DNA from 2 places in the Fischerella sp. genome. Region 2 is predicted to be linked to the other one. Evidence: predicted binding sites of a transcription regulator. Region 2 holds the regulator's gene; the other holds the start of a gene.

Region 1 (7,568 bases), on a different contig from region 2:
TACGTACCCTTAGAAATTAAGCCACAAGGATCGGACACGCCGATTTATAGTAAAACATTTGAGATGGCTGGCGTGACTCAGCCACCTGTATTGCAGCATAAGCTGGGTGCAGTAGCAATGGCGCGATCGCAAATGCCTGACTCTGCTTCCTCGCAATTTTATTTTGCTTTAGCAGACTTAGGTTTTCTAGATGGTAACTATGCCGTATTTGGCTATGTCAAAGAAGGTATGGATGTAGTTAACAAAATTCAACAAGGCGATCGCATTGATTCCGCGAAAATCACTCAAGGTGCGGAAAACCTGAAGAATGGTGGAAAATAGGGAATAGTTAGTGGTTAGTGGATAGTGGATAGTGGTATAAAATCAACTACTAACTACTAAATACTAAATACTAACTACCAACTACTAACTACTAACTACTAACTACTAACCACTAACTACTAACCACTAACTACTAACAAACAACAATGATTCAAAATTGGCAGACGTCGTTGTTACTGGTATTGGTCTTGTTTCTGCTTTAGGCAAAAACTTAGTAGATAGCTGGCAACAATTGCTAGCAGGGAAATCTGGAATTCAAATCCATCAACCATTTCCAGAACTTGAACCGCGTCCTTTGGGGTTAATTAGCAAGCAACCAGCACAGCTGAGAACACTAACTCAATTGCTGGTTGCTTCTGCTTTACAAGACGCCGGATTAATTCCTCCTTTGGAAGACTGCGGTATTTCCATCGGTTCGAGTCGCAGCCATCAAGCGGCGTGGGAGGAGATGGCGAGGCAGATGTACGACGGCAAAGGGGCAAGGGGCAAGGGGCAAGGGGCAATGGGCAATGGTAAGAAAACCAATTCCCAATGCCCAATTCCCAATGCCCAATTCCCAATTCCCAATGCCCAATTCCCAATGCCCAATGCCCACTCCTCTTGGCTAGACACCCTGCCCCACATGAATGCGATCGCAGCTGCACGACAAATTGGTGCGACTGGGGTAGTTTTAGCGCCAATGGCGGCATGTGCTACTGGTATTTGGGCGATCGCCCAAGCGGTATTGTTGATCCAATCTGGTCAATGTCAACGAGTCCTGACAGGTGCTGTGGAAGCAGCAATTACACCCTTGACTATAACTGGTTTTCAGCAGATGGGTGCTTTGGCAAAAACTGGGGCATATCCTTTTGATTTGCATCGCGAAGGTTTGGTTTTGGGAGAAGGGGGGGCTTTATTCGTTCTAGAATCAGCAGAATTGGCAAGGCAGCGTCAAGCAAAGGTGTATGCTAAGATACTTGGCTTTGGGTTAACGGCAGATGCCTATCATCCCAACGCACCAGAACCACAAGGCAAGAGTGCGATCGCAGCGATTGAGCAATGTTTGGTACGCAGTAGCTTCAGACCCAGCGATATCGATTACATTCATGCTCATGGTACGGCTACGCAGATGAACGATAGTATAGAGAGCCGATTGATACAGAATTTATTTCCTCAAGGTGTGCCAGTTAGTTCTACCAAAGGAGCTACAGGTCATACTCTAGGTGCATCAGGAGCTTTGGGAGTAGCTTTTTCTTTGATGGCATTGCAGCAACAAATATTACCGCCATGTGTAGGGCTAAAGCAACCTGAGTTTGATTTGGATTTAGTTAGAGAGGCACGTCAAGCCGAAATTCGGCAGGTGCTGGGTTTCAGCTTTGGCTTTGGGGGACAAAATGCGGCGATCGCTTTAGGCAATTAAAAATTAAAAATTAAATGACGAAAAAGCAGAATTTAGAAAGTACTTAAGTCTGGATCAAAAAATAAAAAATCCCTAAGAATTTATTAATTAATTTTTACACCTTTGCTCTCTTAACTCTCTGTGATTTCAACATCCCCTGACAGGTAAATGCTTCATTTGCACGTCATCTTGAGAAAATAGATATGATAATAAAAGTCGATAAAACTTAAAATTTGTTTATCAATGCTGGTTTCCTCCTCTGGCTTGTCCAAGGTCAAAGACTCAGTAAAAGAAAAGATTTTTTTCGGCAACGAACCAACCGCCGAATTAATCGCCATTCTCACCGTTTACTTTGTCCAAGGTGTTTTAGGGTTGGCGCGTTTAGCCGTCAGCTTTTTCCTCAAAGATGAACTGGGACTAAATCCAGCCCAGGTATCAGCACTGTTGGGGATTGTTGCTTTACCTTGGATTGTCAAGCCATTATTTGGTTTTATGTCCGATGGCTTCCCGATATTGGGCTATCGACGGCGTCCATACCTGATTTTATCGGGGATAGCGGGAACAATTTCTTGGGTGGCTCTAGCAACAATAGTTCACACACCCACAGCGGCGACAGCGGCGATCGCTCTTGGTTCCTTATCTGTTGCCGTCAGTGACGTCATAGTTGACTCATTGGTTGTCGAACGAGCAAGAGCAGAATCTCAAGCAAAAGCAGGTTCTCTGCAATCTCTATGCTGGGGTGCTTCAGCCTTTGGCGGTTTGATTACCGCTTACTTCAGCGGCTTGCTTTTAGAGCATTTCAGCAATCGTACCGTATTTTGGATCACCGCCTCTTTTCCCCTGATTGTATCCGCAGTAGCTTGGTTAATTGCTGAATCTCCCGTTAGTAGCGAAGATGCTAACGATAGTCATAACACCAACTTTCAAGCAGTAAACCATCAACTCGGGCAACTGCGCCAAGCCGTTACTCAAAAAGCAATTTGGCTACCAACAGCTTTTCTCTTCATTTGGCTCGCTATGCCAACTGCTGAACCAGCCTTTTTCTTCTTCACTACGAACGAACTACACTTTGAACCAGAATTTTTAGGGCGAGTGCGTTTGGTAACGAGTGTAGCCGCCTTAGTTGGAATTTGGATCTTCCAACGCTTTCTCAAAACTGTTCCCTTCCGCGTCATCTTTACTTGGAGTACCATCTTCTCAACAACTTTGGGGATGACGATGTTGCTGCTAGTGACTCATACAAATCGTGTTTTGGGTATTGATGACCACTGGTTTAGTTTGGGCGACAGCCTGATTCTCTCCGTCATGGGACAAATTGCCTATATGCCAGTGTTAGTACTAGCAGCAAGGCTATGTCCATCGGGAGTGGAAGCAACATTATTTGCCCTATTGATGTCAGTAACTAATTTGGCAGGACTAGTTTCCTACGAGTTAGGCGCAGGGTTGATGCATTTATTGGGAATCACCGAAATAAACTTTGAAAAACTCTGGCTTTTGGTAATTATCACGAACCTCAGCAATTTGTTACCATTACCATTTGTTTACTGGCTACCTGCTGCTGACTCTCAAGGCGAGACAGCAAAGAATTTACCACCAGCATCAGTACACGATCGAGAAGAATCTTTTGTACCCGATACAATCCCTAATTTGATGCTGCGAGAACTAGAATCGGAAGCAGTTGAGTAATGGTTAGTAGTTAGTAGGTAGTAGTTAGTAGTTGGTTTTTACCACTAACCACTAACCACTATCCACTCTCCACTCTCCACTAACCTCTAATTCATCCAAAATTTAAAATCCAAATTTGATATGCAGACTTTTGAAGTTCAAGAACAAGTTTTTACAGCTTCCGCAAAATCTTACAACCGTAATGATTGGCAAGGGGGATATAAGTCTCTAAAACAAGAGTTCGATTATTGGATAGATGACATAGAAGGGCAGATTCCAACCGAACTCAACGGTACGCTGTTTAGAAATGGTCCTGGTTTATTGGATGTAAATGGACAACCAGTTCATCACCCATTTGATGGGGATGGAATGATTAGTCGCATCACATTCTCAAATAGTCGTGCTCACTTCCGCAATCGCTTTGTTCGCACTGCTGAGTATCTGCAGGAACAAAAAGCAGGGAAAATTCTTTATCGCGGTGTCTTTGGTACACAAAAACCAGGTGGTTGGTTGGCTAACGCCTTTGACTTTAAACTCAAAAATATTGCCAATACAAATGTTATTTATTGGGGTGGTAAACTGCTAGCTCTTTGGGAAGCGGCTGAACCCCATCGCCTCGATCCTTATACACTGGAAACTTTAGGCAAAGAATACTTCAACGGTGTTCTTTCAGAAGGTGAAGCTTTTGGCGCACATCCACGCTTCGATCCCAGCAGTCACTTTGATGATGGTGAACCTTGCTTGGTAAACTTTTCTATCAAGCCGGGACTGTCTACGACAATTACTATTTTTGAGCTAGATACAACTGGTAAAGTTGTCAGAAAGCACGCTCATAGTGTTCCCGATTTTGCTTTCATCCACGATTTTGCGATTACCCCCAACTACTGTATATTCTTTCAAAATCCCGTCGCTTTCAATCCCATACCTTTTGCATTGGGAATGCGGGGTGCAGGAGAATGTATTAAGTTTCAACCCAATCAACCGACTCGGATTATTATCATTCCCCGCAGATCCCCCCTTAATAAAGGGACAAAAACGGATGTGGAAATTCTTGAAACTCACTCTGGTTTTGTCTTCCATCATGTCAATGCTTTTGAGCAAGACAACGAAATTATTATTGACTCTATTTGTTACGAATCATTACCAGAGGTGGAACCAGAAAGCGATTTCCGACAAGTTGATTTTGAAGCCCTCAAGCCTGGACAAATCTGGCGTTTTCATCTCAATCCTCAGAAAAAAACTGTGCAGCGGAAGTTGCTAGAAAGTCGGTGTTGTGAATTTCCTAGCGTGCATCCCCAAAAAGTTGGACGCCCTTATCGTTATTTTTATATAGGTGCAGCTCATGCTCCCAGCGGTAATGCTCCCTTGCAAGCATTTTTAAAAATTGATTTAGAGTCAGGAGAACGGCAACTTTGGAGTGCTGCACCCCGAGGTTATGCCAGCGAACCAGTGTTTGTACCCCATCCTAATTCTCAAAATGAAGATGATGGTTGGGTGCTGGCTTTGGTTTACGATGCTGCTTGCGATCGCTCAGATGTGGTCATTTTGGACGCGCGCAATTTTAATCAAGGACCAATAGCGCGACTGCATCTCAAACATCACATTCCCTATGGCTTGCATGGGAATTTTACCTCTGAGGTGTTTTTAGCATAGTTTGGAAATTAGACTACTCTGTGCGCGATCGCTACCTTGTGGCAAAATGATACTCTACTAGAAGCTGCTACGTGTCCACAAACCTGCTGTTCTCGTCTACACGAGTGGCTTCTCTGTATAATTAACTTATTTTCAACACAGGCGATCGTAACGAAAGAGCACTGCCTCAGTTCATAAAAATTTTTAACCCTATGCTGCGGGAATTTGCTCTGATTAGTATCTACAGCACAGCTGACTTATTTTTTAAGAGCAATTCACCATAGGAAATGAACACAGATAATTAAGTATCTTTTTTATCTGTGTTCATCTGTGTGTATCTCTGGTTTTCCTATATTACTATCTTTAAGGCTAGCAAAAAAAGTTACATCTAATATTTTTGTAACATAAGTTACAAAATTTGTTTTTTCCCAAAAAAAAAGGCTATTCTAGGCATATATAATCCGGTTCGCAGAGATGCCGCGATTGGGAGAAAACTTTATGATTACAACATCCCTACAGCCGCTGGAGGCTCCTTCTCCTGCGTATATTTGCCCATTCGATCAGGCCTGTAGCTACCTTGAAGCAGCAGCGCGAGAGTTAAAGCTGGATCAAGGTATTTTGGAGGTACTCAGCCATCCCCGCAAAGTCGTCACGGTATCCATTCCCGTGAAAAGGGATAATGGTGAAATACAAATTTTAGCAGGACATCGGGTGCAACATTGCGATGTTTTGGGTCCCTACAAAGGTGGTACTCGTTACCATCCGGCTGTGACGTTGCGAGAGGTATCAGCGCTAGCAATGCTGATGACCTGGAAATGTGCGTTGTTAGGTATTCCCTACGGTGGTGCAAAGGGAGGTATTGCTATAGATCCAAAACATTACAGTGTGGGTGAACTAGAAAGGATCACCCGTCGTTACACCAGCGAGTTAATCAAAGATATTGGTCCAAGCATAGACATCCCAGCACCAGATATGGGCACTTCTGCCCGTGAAATGGCTTGGATGATGGACACCTATTCTGTAAATGTCGGTCATGCCGTACCAGGAGTTGTAACTGGTAAGCCACTTTCTATCGGTGGCTCCCGAGGACGGGAAATGGCAACCGGACGCGGCGTGATGATCGTTGTCAGAGAGGCGCTGGCAGATGAGGGTAAGTCCTTAGCGGGAACGCGAGTAGCTATCCAAGGTTTCGGGAATGTGGGCGGAGCAGCGGCTTTATTGTTTCACCAAGCAGGAGCTAAGGTGATAGCTGTTTCGACTGGAGCTGGAGGAGTTTATTCTGAAGCTGGTCTTGATATCCCAGCTTTGCAAGTCTATGCTGCTCAGAACCGCAGAAGTGTTGTTGGTTTCCCTGATGCAGTACCAATTAGCAATGCTGAGTTATTAACTTTACCTTGTGATGTGTTGATTCCCGCAGCTTTAGAAAACCAGATCTCAGAAGATAATGTCAATCAGGTACAAGCCAAGATAGTTGCAGAGGCAGCTAACGGCCCAGTAACTCTGATAGCAAGCCAAGCGTTAGAGGCACGGGGTGTAACGGTATTACCAGACATCTTGGCGAACGCTGGCGGTGTGGTGGTGAGTTATTTGGAATGGGTGCAAGGTCTTTCTTACGTATTTTGGGATGAAGAACGTGTTAACCGTGAAATGGAACACTTGATGGTGCAGGCATATAAACAAGTGATTCAACACTCAAGGAAACGGCAGATTTCTTTAAGGTTGGCAGCCTATACACTGGGAGTTGGACGTGTTGCCCAAGCACTGACCGATCGGGGTTTGTATCCTTGAGCTAGAAGGCAATACAATAGATTTCTGCTAAAGTTTGGGGTTTCCACACTCCTTTAACCTTATCTCAACCTCTTGCAAAAGTAGATTTTGCAAGAGGTTCAATCTAAGTTTTACATATGTTTAATCATTTGCAATATCACGTACTACTTAGTTCCAGCATTCTGGGAACTATTTTGTTTTGGTTTACGAATGCACCAGCGATCGCCCACATCAACCCCATCACCAACAGTGCGATCGCAGTTGGGAAATTGGGAACTTAGCTTTGGCTAAAAATTGTAGTGCAACCGCCCAAATCAACCCCATCATCAAAAGTGCGATCGCACTACTGTAATTGCTCCCCTGATTCAAAACTAATTCCAGTCTGCAACGTTTCCCCTATTTGCACCAGACCAGATATATCAGTTAAGGTATCAGTTAAGAATTTAGTGGAATACTTGTGTCAGCAAAGAGTGTGCAACGAAGTGCGATCGCGCCAAGCGCAGTTTCCGGAGGCGATGTCTACGACGGGCTACGCCTACGCACCTCATTAACCCATTTGAGAAATGCGATCGCTTATTTGACACAATTGCTCAGAGTGCGATCGCCCACATCAACCTCATCATCACAAGTGCGATCGCCTTTACAAAAGTATGAACATCAAGGGTGCGATCGCCTTTACGAGGGTATGAATATCAGGGGTGTTACAGGTTTAAAAGCAGCGCTTAAAGCAACGCTCTTGACATTGGGGGCACTGGGGGAAACTGACTATGCTCGGAAGGTTGAAGAATATGCGCTTTTAGGCATT
Region 2 (7,568 bases):
GATAAGTAGTGGAAAGCTGCTCTAGCACATAACCATTTTCTTCGGCCACAAATATTTGCTGACAGCGATCGCATCCAAACGCTTCTGTTAAGGTAATCGGAATTAACCGGCCCCGACGACGGCAGGGACAGGGATATTCGCTATTGAAGTCAAGTTTTTCTGGTTTTTGGGATTGCACAAGCGGTCTTGTAACTTGAGCGTGTGTTCAACAGCAAGAGAATATCATTTCCTGATCAAGGTTCTTGAGGCTAGATACTCTCCTTTAAGCTTTTTTATAACAATTCAGCCAGTTTGTGTTTTTCTTGCACACTGAATGTATTTTGGTTCCATTCAGTGGTAAAAAAGGTTTGCACCTGACAATCAAGCCATTTACACAAGTCTCTCTTAATCAAGTGTAGTTCATCCTACACAAATCTTGTTTGCTAGACTTGGGAATGTTTAAATTCTTCAGATGTCTACGGCGATCGCTGCAATCACCTCACCATTACACTCCCTGTAATGCTTCCGTATAGTACTCCACAAACCGCTCCGTAAATCGTCACGTACACGGCGGGGACTTTCTCCTAAGCGAAGGGGATTAAATCCAGAAGCGGGTAACGCGATTCGAACGCGCGACATTCACCTTGGCAAGGTGACGCTCTACCACTGAGCTATACCCGCAAATCTCGCATACATACAAATATGTCAGATGTATCAGTGTTTGTCAAGGGGTAACTAGAAATTATTTGTTGCTACCCCTTTCCCAAACTTTAAGTTCAAACTGTGGGATTATTTTCGACGCTTGCAATTTTTGATCCTTGATTCAAAGCCTCTTGCAACTTTGCCTCATCCTCTTTCGATAACGAAGTTCGCAGAACTTTACCTCCAAAGCGGCTGAGGTCTTCCAGGACTTTGTCTGGAGTGACCTTCCGAACCAAGACGAACAGAGCCGAAGTTCCAGGTTCTAGGGAATTGCCAATTTCTTTAATGAAATTGTCATCAATCCCGATATCTGCTACCAATCCTGAAATCGCACCAGCAGCAGTACCTACTGCCCAACCCAGTAATGGATTGAAAAATATTAGACCGAATAAAATTGCAGACTCGTCTTTCCTCACAAATTCCTCACATTGTTTTCATAACTTGAAAATAGAGACGAGGCTAATCATTAGTATGAGTTCGATATTGGTCTTAGTTAAACACCTCATGTAGTCATCTTAATACTCATAATGACATGAGAAGCAACAGCCTGAAAAATAAAACTTTTTAGCAGGAAAATTGGAGAAAAAACTATGTTTACGCTCAAGCAAGCACGAAATTTTGTCTATTATCTTGTGACTTTGCCGCTTAAGATTATCCGTTATGTTGCCGAAGCTGCAATCAGAATTTTTGGTCCAAATGACGATGAGTATCCCAATATAGGAGTTCAACCTTTCGAGGGAGAATCGGCTGGCAGTAACTCTTGGTAAGATGTTATGGTTTGCCAACAAGCAAGCTCTAGTTCGCTTGCCAAGGCTATTTTCAGTTGAAATCAAATATAACCAAGACAAAGGTTCGGCTCATCTGATGTGCAAGCAGGATCAAATTAATTGCACTCGAATGAGCCATATTTATTGCTATTAGGCGCTTCTGTAGAGAAATTGATTTTCAACCCAATTAAGTTAGAAATTTCAATTACTTCCATAGGTGTATTTGATGTATTTTGGGTAAATGTAAAGCTATAACTGGTTAGCTTTTATCCATTTTGACATCAAGCAACGTGAGTGCTAAACGTTTACCACAAACTACTGCCCATGTCCGGATTATCCGTCAATCCTGGCAATACGGCTTACTTGAAGGTGAAGTAAGAGCAGGAGATTTTGAGTGGCAATTCCAATGGCACTTTCGCCGGGGAGAGTTGTCTGTGAAACCATCTCAAGGTCGTGCCTTAATTAAAGAACCCCTTGGTCGCTTTTTGGAGCAACGAGATTACCAGCTCGAGCCAGGAGGAGACTATGCTTTTACAATTCGCGCGGAACTATAAAATTATGAATTATGAATTATGAATGATAAAAAAATTTCATAATTCATAATTCATAATTCATCATTCATTTTGCTGATTCTGTAAGGCGATTGAGATATCTTTCAATCAGAAGAATAGCAACAATGTCATCTATTGGTCGTGGAGGTGTTCGCATACCTTGTGGTAAAAGTTTCATGATTCCTTTGGGGGGGTACATTTGCCAATAGCGATCGCGTGCTTCTAAGCTGGTGTAGCGTTCATCGACCAACATGATATTCAACTGATCTGATAGTTCTTGTTGCAATTGCTGTTTCCAGCGCTTGGCTGTGGTTTGATCCCCCATGACCATCAAGGAGATAGGAAATTTTTGCCGCAGTGTTTTAATAGTGGCGATCGCTTCACCTGATGGTACAACCTCGTGGTAATGCAGTTTTCGGTCTAGTCCCATGACCGCTAGACCACACTTATCTTTACCCGGATCGAAGCCCAAAATCACTGGTTGAGTTGGTGTAAATTCACTAGTATTCATATCAAAGTAATATTAAACGTTTCTAATATTAGGAATTGTTAGTGGTTAGTGGTTAGTGGTTAGTGGATAGTAGATAGTGGTTAGTGGATAGTAGGTAGTAATCAACTACTAACTATTAACTACTAACTACTAACAATATCTTCACTATTTTAAGTACTAAAAATCACTTGTCCATTTTGAATTGCTAGCAATCTAACTTTTAATGGCCCAGCAGTATAAGTGTCTTGTGCTGCAATTGCTTTGATATCTAGTCGTTGGTCTGATTGCCGTAACTGAGCAATAAAGCGGATAAAGGTACCATCTATTTGAATATCTTCTAAAATTCCAGCATTGCGCGCACGAAATTGCGAGGCAGAAATTAACAATTCTAACCGCTGTCGCAGTTGATAAGATGTCATGTTTTTGGGATCGGCCGTAGTTGCAGCCAGCACTTCACCTCCCGAAAAAACGACTTGATTTAGTGATGCATCGGCGAAAAATTCTATCGGCTTTTCCCCTCTCACATAATTGCCTGCACAGAAAATTCGCACTACATATTCTCGACCGTCTTTAATTTGCTTGCTTAATTGCTCAATTTGTTCCTCGGTAACACGCAGTACCTGCACATTTGGGGGAGGATTGATCCCAGGCTCGGTTAATTCGATGCTGGCACTTTTGTTGGCTTCTTGCAATAACTGGATAACTGCCTGACGAGCAGCAGAAGGCTGTTGGACGCGAACTACACCACCAGCAAGAACTTGACCGCGGGCTAATGCTAGTTTCCCCAGGCGTAAGTCACGAAAAGATTGGTAATATTTCTCCAGCCTTGCGACTTCCTGTTCGAGATAATTCTGTTGTTTTTCTAATTCTTTCAGGCGAGTTTCTCGTTGGGCAATTATTTGCTCTCGCGCTGCGATTTCAACATTGCGCTGTTGCATCAGGCGATCCAGGTCGGCGATTTTGAAATCGCGCTGTTCAATAGCTTCCTGGCGCTTGGCAAGTTCGCGATCGCGTTTGTCAATGGCCGCTTGGGCTTCGGCAATTGCTTGTTTAGCTTCTTCGTAAAGTCTTTGGCGTTCTGCCCGGAGTCCTTTAATTTCGGCTAGTTGCTTGTTTCTCTCTTGATAAACGTTTTGCAACTGAGCCATAGCTTGCTGGTACTGAGTTGCTACTTGATCTAGCTGTTTTTGGGTACGTTGGAGTTGGGCTTGGGTTCGCGCTTTTTGGTCAATAGTGCGGTTGAGTTGGGTTTGTGTTTGCTGTTGCTTGGCATTAGCGGCTTGTAAGGATTTATTAATTTCCTGCAAGTCTTGTTGAGCTTTTGTTTGTTCTTTTCTGGCTTGGTCTAACTCTTGTTTTGTTGTATCAAGTTGTTGAGTTGTATTCTCTAACTGTACGCGCTTACGCCTAAGGTCTTTTTGAATGTCCTCTAGTTCAAATACGCCTTTACGCAAGCCTTCATCGGCTAAAAATAAAATTCCCAGGGTTGATGCTGAAATGCCCAATCCTGTCAAAATCGTTACTAATACAGCCGTGTTTTTTGGTCGTAGGTTAAATAGTGAGAGCCGTTTCTTGCCAACCCGCGTGCCTATGCGATCGCCCACGGTGGCAATAACGCCTCCTAAAATTAAAATTGCAATGATGAGGATGTACCCGGTGGCCATCTTTAATATTTACCGAAGAAATCCTTCCAGATACAGCCTACTACTTTCAGGCGTTTTGTGTGGGGGATCGGAAGACTTCTTGCAGAAGTCGGGAAAAAGTTAATTTATCAGGGCAAGGGGCAAGGGGCAAGGGGCATAAAAATTATGAATTATGAATTATGAATTATGAAATTTTCAGCATTCAGCATTCATCATTTTCACCTATTCCCAATGCCCAATCCCTAGTCCCTAGTCCCTAATCCCCAATCCCCAAGTGCTTTTAAGTGAATTGCCGACTTAAGGTAACAGGCTTATGAACAGTGATTTTTTTCTTGTGTATGGAAATCAACTTCTTTTCGCGCAAATCGCCTAGTAACCTGGTGACGGTGACGCGAGTAGAACCAATTGCTTCAGCGATCGCCTGATGAGATAGCTTGAGGTCAATTGTGATTCCATCTGCACAAGGAACACCAAAATCCCGACAGAGAATTAATAGAAAACTGATCAACCTCGAACCCATATCACGGTGAGCAAGTGTTTCAATCATCATCTCTGTCTGGAGAATCCGCGAAGACAAGCCTCGCAACATTAACATCGACAATTCTGGGTTGTCTTTGAGTGCTTGTTCCACCTGTTCAATTGGAGCTGATAACAATTCTACAGGTGTAAAAGCAACTGCATGATAAAAGCGATCGGACTTGTTTCCCGTTAGTAGGGACAAAACCCCAAAAACGCTATTTTCCCGCAGTAGCGCTACGGTAATTTCTTCTCCTGCCTCGTACACCCTGGATAGTTTCACTGCACCTTTTAAAAGAAAATAAACTCGTTCTGCAGGATCGCCGGGGAAAAAGATCGTTTTGTTGCGTTCAAACGTTTCCACAACTGGCGGAAACGCTCCAGTCGCCATCTGACGAAAAACATTTGCTAGGGCTTTATCTTGTGTCACGATCATCTCCCTTCCCCTACCCAATGCCGGAAAAAACTAAATATAGATTACCTAAGAATACACCCGAAAAATCAAGAAAACATTGTTAACCTTTCTGTTCTTTCCTATACTTAACCTCTTTGCCTCTTAAATGTTTGTCCAACATGATACAAAATTTATCCTACTGGGATCTAGTACTTTGTATTAGGTACTTTCAAAATTGTAGACAATAAGTTTTTTAAGAAAAAAGAAAGATTCATTGAGATTCTCTTAAAGTTTTAGTGCAGATTTTGTGGCAGCAAACAGCCTTGTCAATAATCATAAAACATCATGTGAGCATATCAACCAAGAAGCACAAAGCAGGCTTAGGTGAATTTGTGCATCCTAATATATTTTTTAAAAAAATAATTAAATGTAGTTTATACCAAACTTGTGACAGATTTTTATAAAACTCTCATTGCAACAGTTGCTGGAATATAGGTAAGAAAAGTAAGCACAATGGGTTTTGCCGAGTATCTTGAGGTTGTTTACCATAACCAGTAAAGGTCTTAATCTTTTATAACCTCACCTCTTCTCAAGTTGAAAGTGTCAAATTTGTAAATCGTGTCCAAAACAAAGACAAACTAGACTCAGATTCTAGTATGCTCCTAATGAAACATCGCACTAACAATTTATATGCTGGATTTAACTGGAAAAAATGCCTTGGTTACTGGCATTGCTAATAACCGCTCGATTGCCTGGGGTATTGCCCAACAACTGCACAAAGCCGGTGCTAACCTCGGCATTACCTATTTACCAGATGAAAAAGGCAAAATGGAGAAAAAGGTCGCAGAACTGGTAGAACCCCTCAACCCTAGCCTGTTTCTGCCCTGTAACGTCCAAAATGACGAGCAGGTTAAGTCTGCTTTTGAGACAATCCGCGATAAGTGGGGCAAGTTAGACATCCTCATCCATTGCCTTGCTTTTGCCAACAAAGACGATCTGAGTGGGGACTTTAGCCAAACCTCCCGTGAGGGTTTCCATACAGCTTTAGAAGTCAGCACTTACTCCTTGGCGCAGCTGGCGGGTGCAGCTAAACCTTTGATGACACAAGGAGCAAGCATAGTCACTCTCACTTATTTGGGTGCTGTCAGAGCAATTCCCAACTATAACGTCATGGGAGTTGCCAAAGCTGGGCTGGAGGCTAGCGTACGTTACCTGGCTGCGGAACTAGGCCCCTCAAATATCCGGGTGAATGCCATTTCCGCAGGGCCGATCCGCACTTTAGCTTCAAGTGCCGTTGGAGGTATTCTAGATATGATTCATCATGTGGAGAAAGTAGCTCCTTTGCGACGTACTGTGACTCAAACAGAGGTGGGTAACGCAGCAGCTTTCTTGTGTAGCGACTTGGCAAGCGGAATTACAGGGCAAGTCCTGTATGTAGACTCAGGATATGAAATCATGGGAATGTAAGGGGGACTGGGGATTAGGGACTGGGGACTAGGGACTAGGAAATTATTTTCAATACCCACTACCCAATACTCCATCCCTAAACCCCAATACCCAATACCCAATCCCCAATACCTAATCCCTAATACCTATGCAAATAAGCGATCGCCAAACTCTTTCTTCATCCAACAATCAGTCCACCAAAACCCCGCGTATTGCCTCTTTACGCCGCACTACGGGGGAAACGGATGTACAAGTCACGATTAATCTCGATGGTACAGGGGTTTGCAATGCAGCTACTGGCATTCCGTTTTTAGATCACATGCTGCATCAAATAGCATCTCATGGGTTAATTGACTTGGATATCCAAGCTACGGGAGACTTACATATTGATGACCACCACACTAACGAAGATGTAGGTATTACCCTCGGACAAGTTATTAGCCAAGCACTGGGCGATCGCAAAGGTATTGTCCGCTTTGGTAATTTCCTCGCACCTCTGGATGAGGCATTAATTCAAGTGGCGTTGGACTTTTCTGGACGTCCCCATCTCAGCTACGGCTTGCAAATTCCCACCCAGCGGGTGGGAAGCTATGATACGCAACTAGTACGCGAATTTTTTGTAGCGCTAGCGAATAATAGCCAAATGACGCTGCACATTCGCCAGTTAGATGGCATCAATTCCCATCACATCATTGAGGCGACGTTTAAGGCGTTTGCAAGGGCAATGCGAATGGCGGTGGAGATCGATCCCCGGCGTGCAGGGACGATCCCCAGTTCTAAGGGGGTGTTGTAGAAAAAATTTGCGTAAAAGAGGGGGGAGTTGAAACGCAAAGGCTCGCAGAGGTAAGCGCAGAGGCTCGCAGAGTTTTGAACTGAGAGTTTCGCTAGGAGCTTGTGTAATGTTGCGCTTGGTGAAGTTGTACACTGGTGTGCATCGTCACTCTATAGTGTATACGTAAAGGGGCGATCGCTTCAATTTAGGTAATGCAACTTTGTTACATACAATTTCGTATCCAGATTTTGTATGTGTACGCAATGGGATATTAAAGCCTCAAATATTCTTTATTGTTGCAAAGGACT

Evidence for each region. The regulator NtcA, encoded in region 2, controls nitrogen genes in cyanobacteria. The targets are predictions, from matches to a motif close to TNTGTANNNNNNNNTACANA.
Region 1: the regulator NtcA is predicted to act here: its motif matches at 5,393-5,412, upstream of HXY43_RS16335 (Glu/Leu/Phe/Val dehydrogenase).

Annotation. Positions count from the first base shown of each region.
Region 1 covers NZ_JACAEU010000120.1:1,881-9,448, forward strand. Annotated here, with positions in the region: gene HXY43_RS16315 (peptidylprolyl isomerase) at 1-321, shown strand, start outside; gene HXY43_RS16320 (beta-ketoacyl-ACP synthase) at 479-1,720, shown strand; gene HXY43_RS16325 (folate/biopterin family MFS transporter) at 1,943-3,385, shown strand; gene HXY43_RS16330 (carotenoid oxygenase family protein) at 3,506-5,017, shown strand; gene HXY43_RS16335 (Glu/Leu/Phe/Val dehydrogenase) at 5,495-6,784, shown strand; gene HXY43_RS16340 (hypothetical protein) at 6,963-7,115, shown strand; partial or broken gene HXY43_RS26965 (Uma2 family endonuclease) at 7,521-7,568, shown strand, end outside.
Region 2 covers NZ_JACAEU010000115.1:72,791-80,358, forward strand. Annotated here, with positions in the region: gene HXY43_RS15655 (hypothetical protein) at 1-178, opposite strand, end outside; gene HXY43_RS15660 (hypothetical protein) at 448-618, opposite strand; tRNA gene HXY43_RS15665 (tRNA-Gly) at 589-660, opposite strand; gene HXY43_RS15670 (DUF1269 domain-containing protein) at 756-1,097, opposite strand; gene HXY43_RS15675 (hypothetical protein) at 1,272-1,448, shown strand; gene HXY43_RS15680 (DUF3146 family protein) at 1,739-2,002, shown strand; gene HXY43_RS15685 (pre-16S rRNA-processing nuclease YqgF) at 2,067-2,510, opposite strand; gene HXY43_RS15690 (DUF3084 domain-containing protein) at 2,660-4,153, opposite strand; gene ntcA (global nitrogen regulator NtcA) at 4,413-5,084, opposite strand; gene fabI (enoyl-ACP reductase FabI) at 5,733-6,509, shown strand; gene hisB (imidazoleglycerol-phosphate dehydratase HisB) at 6,637-7,281, shown strand.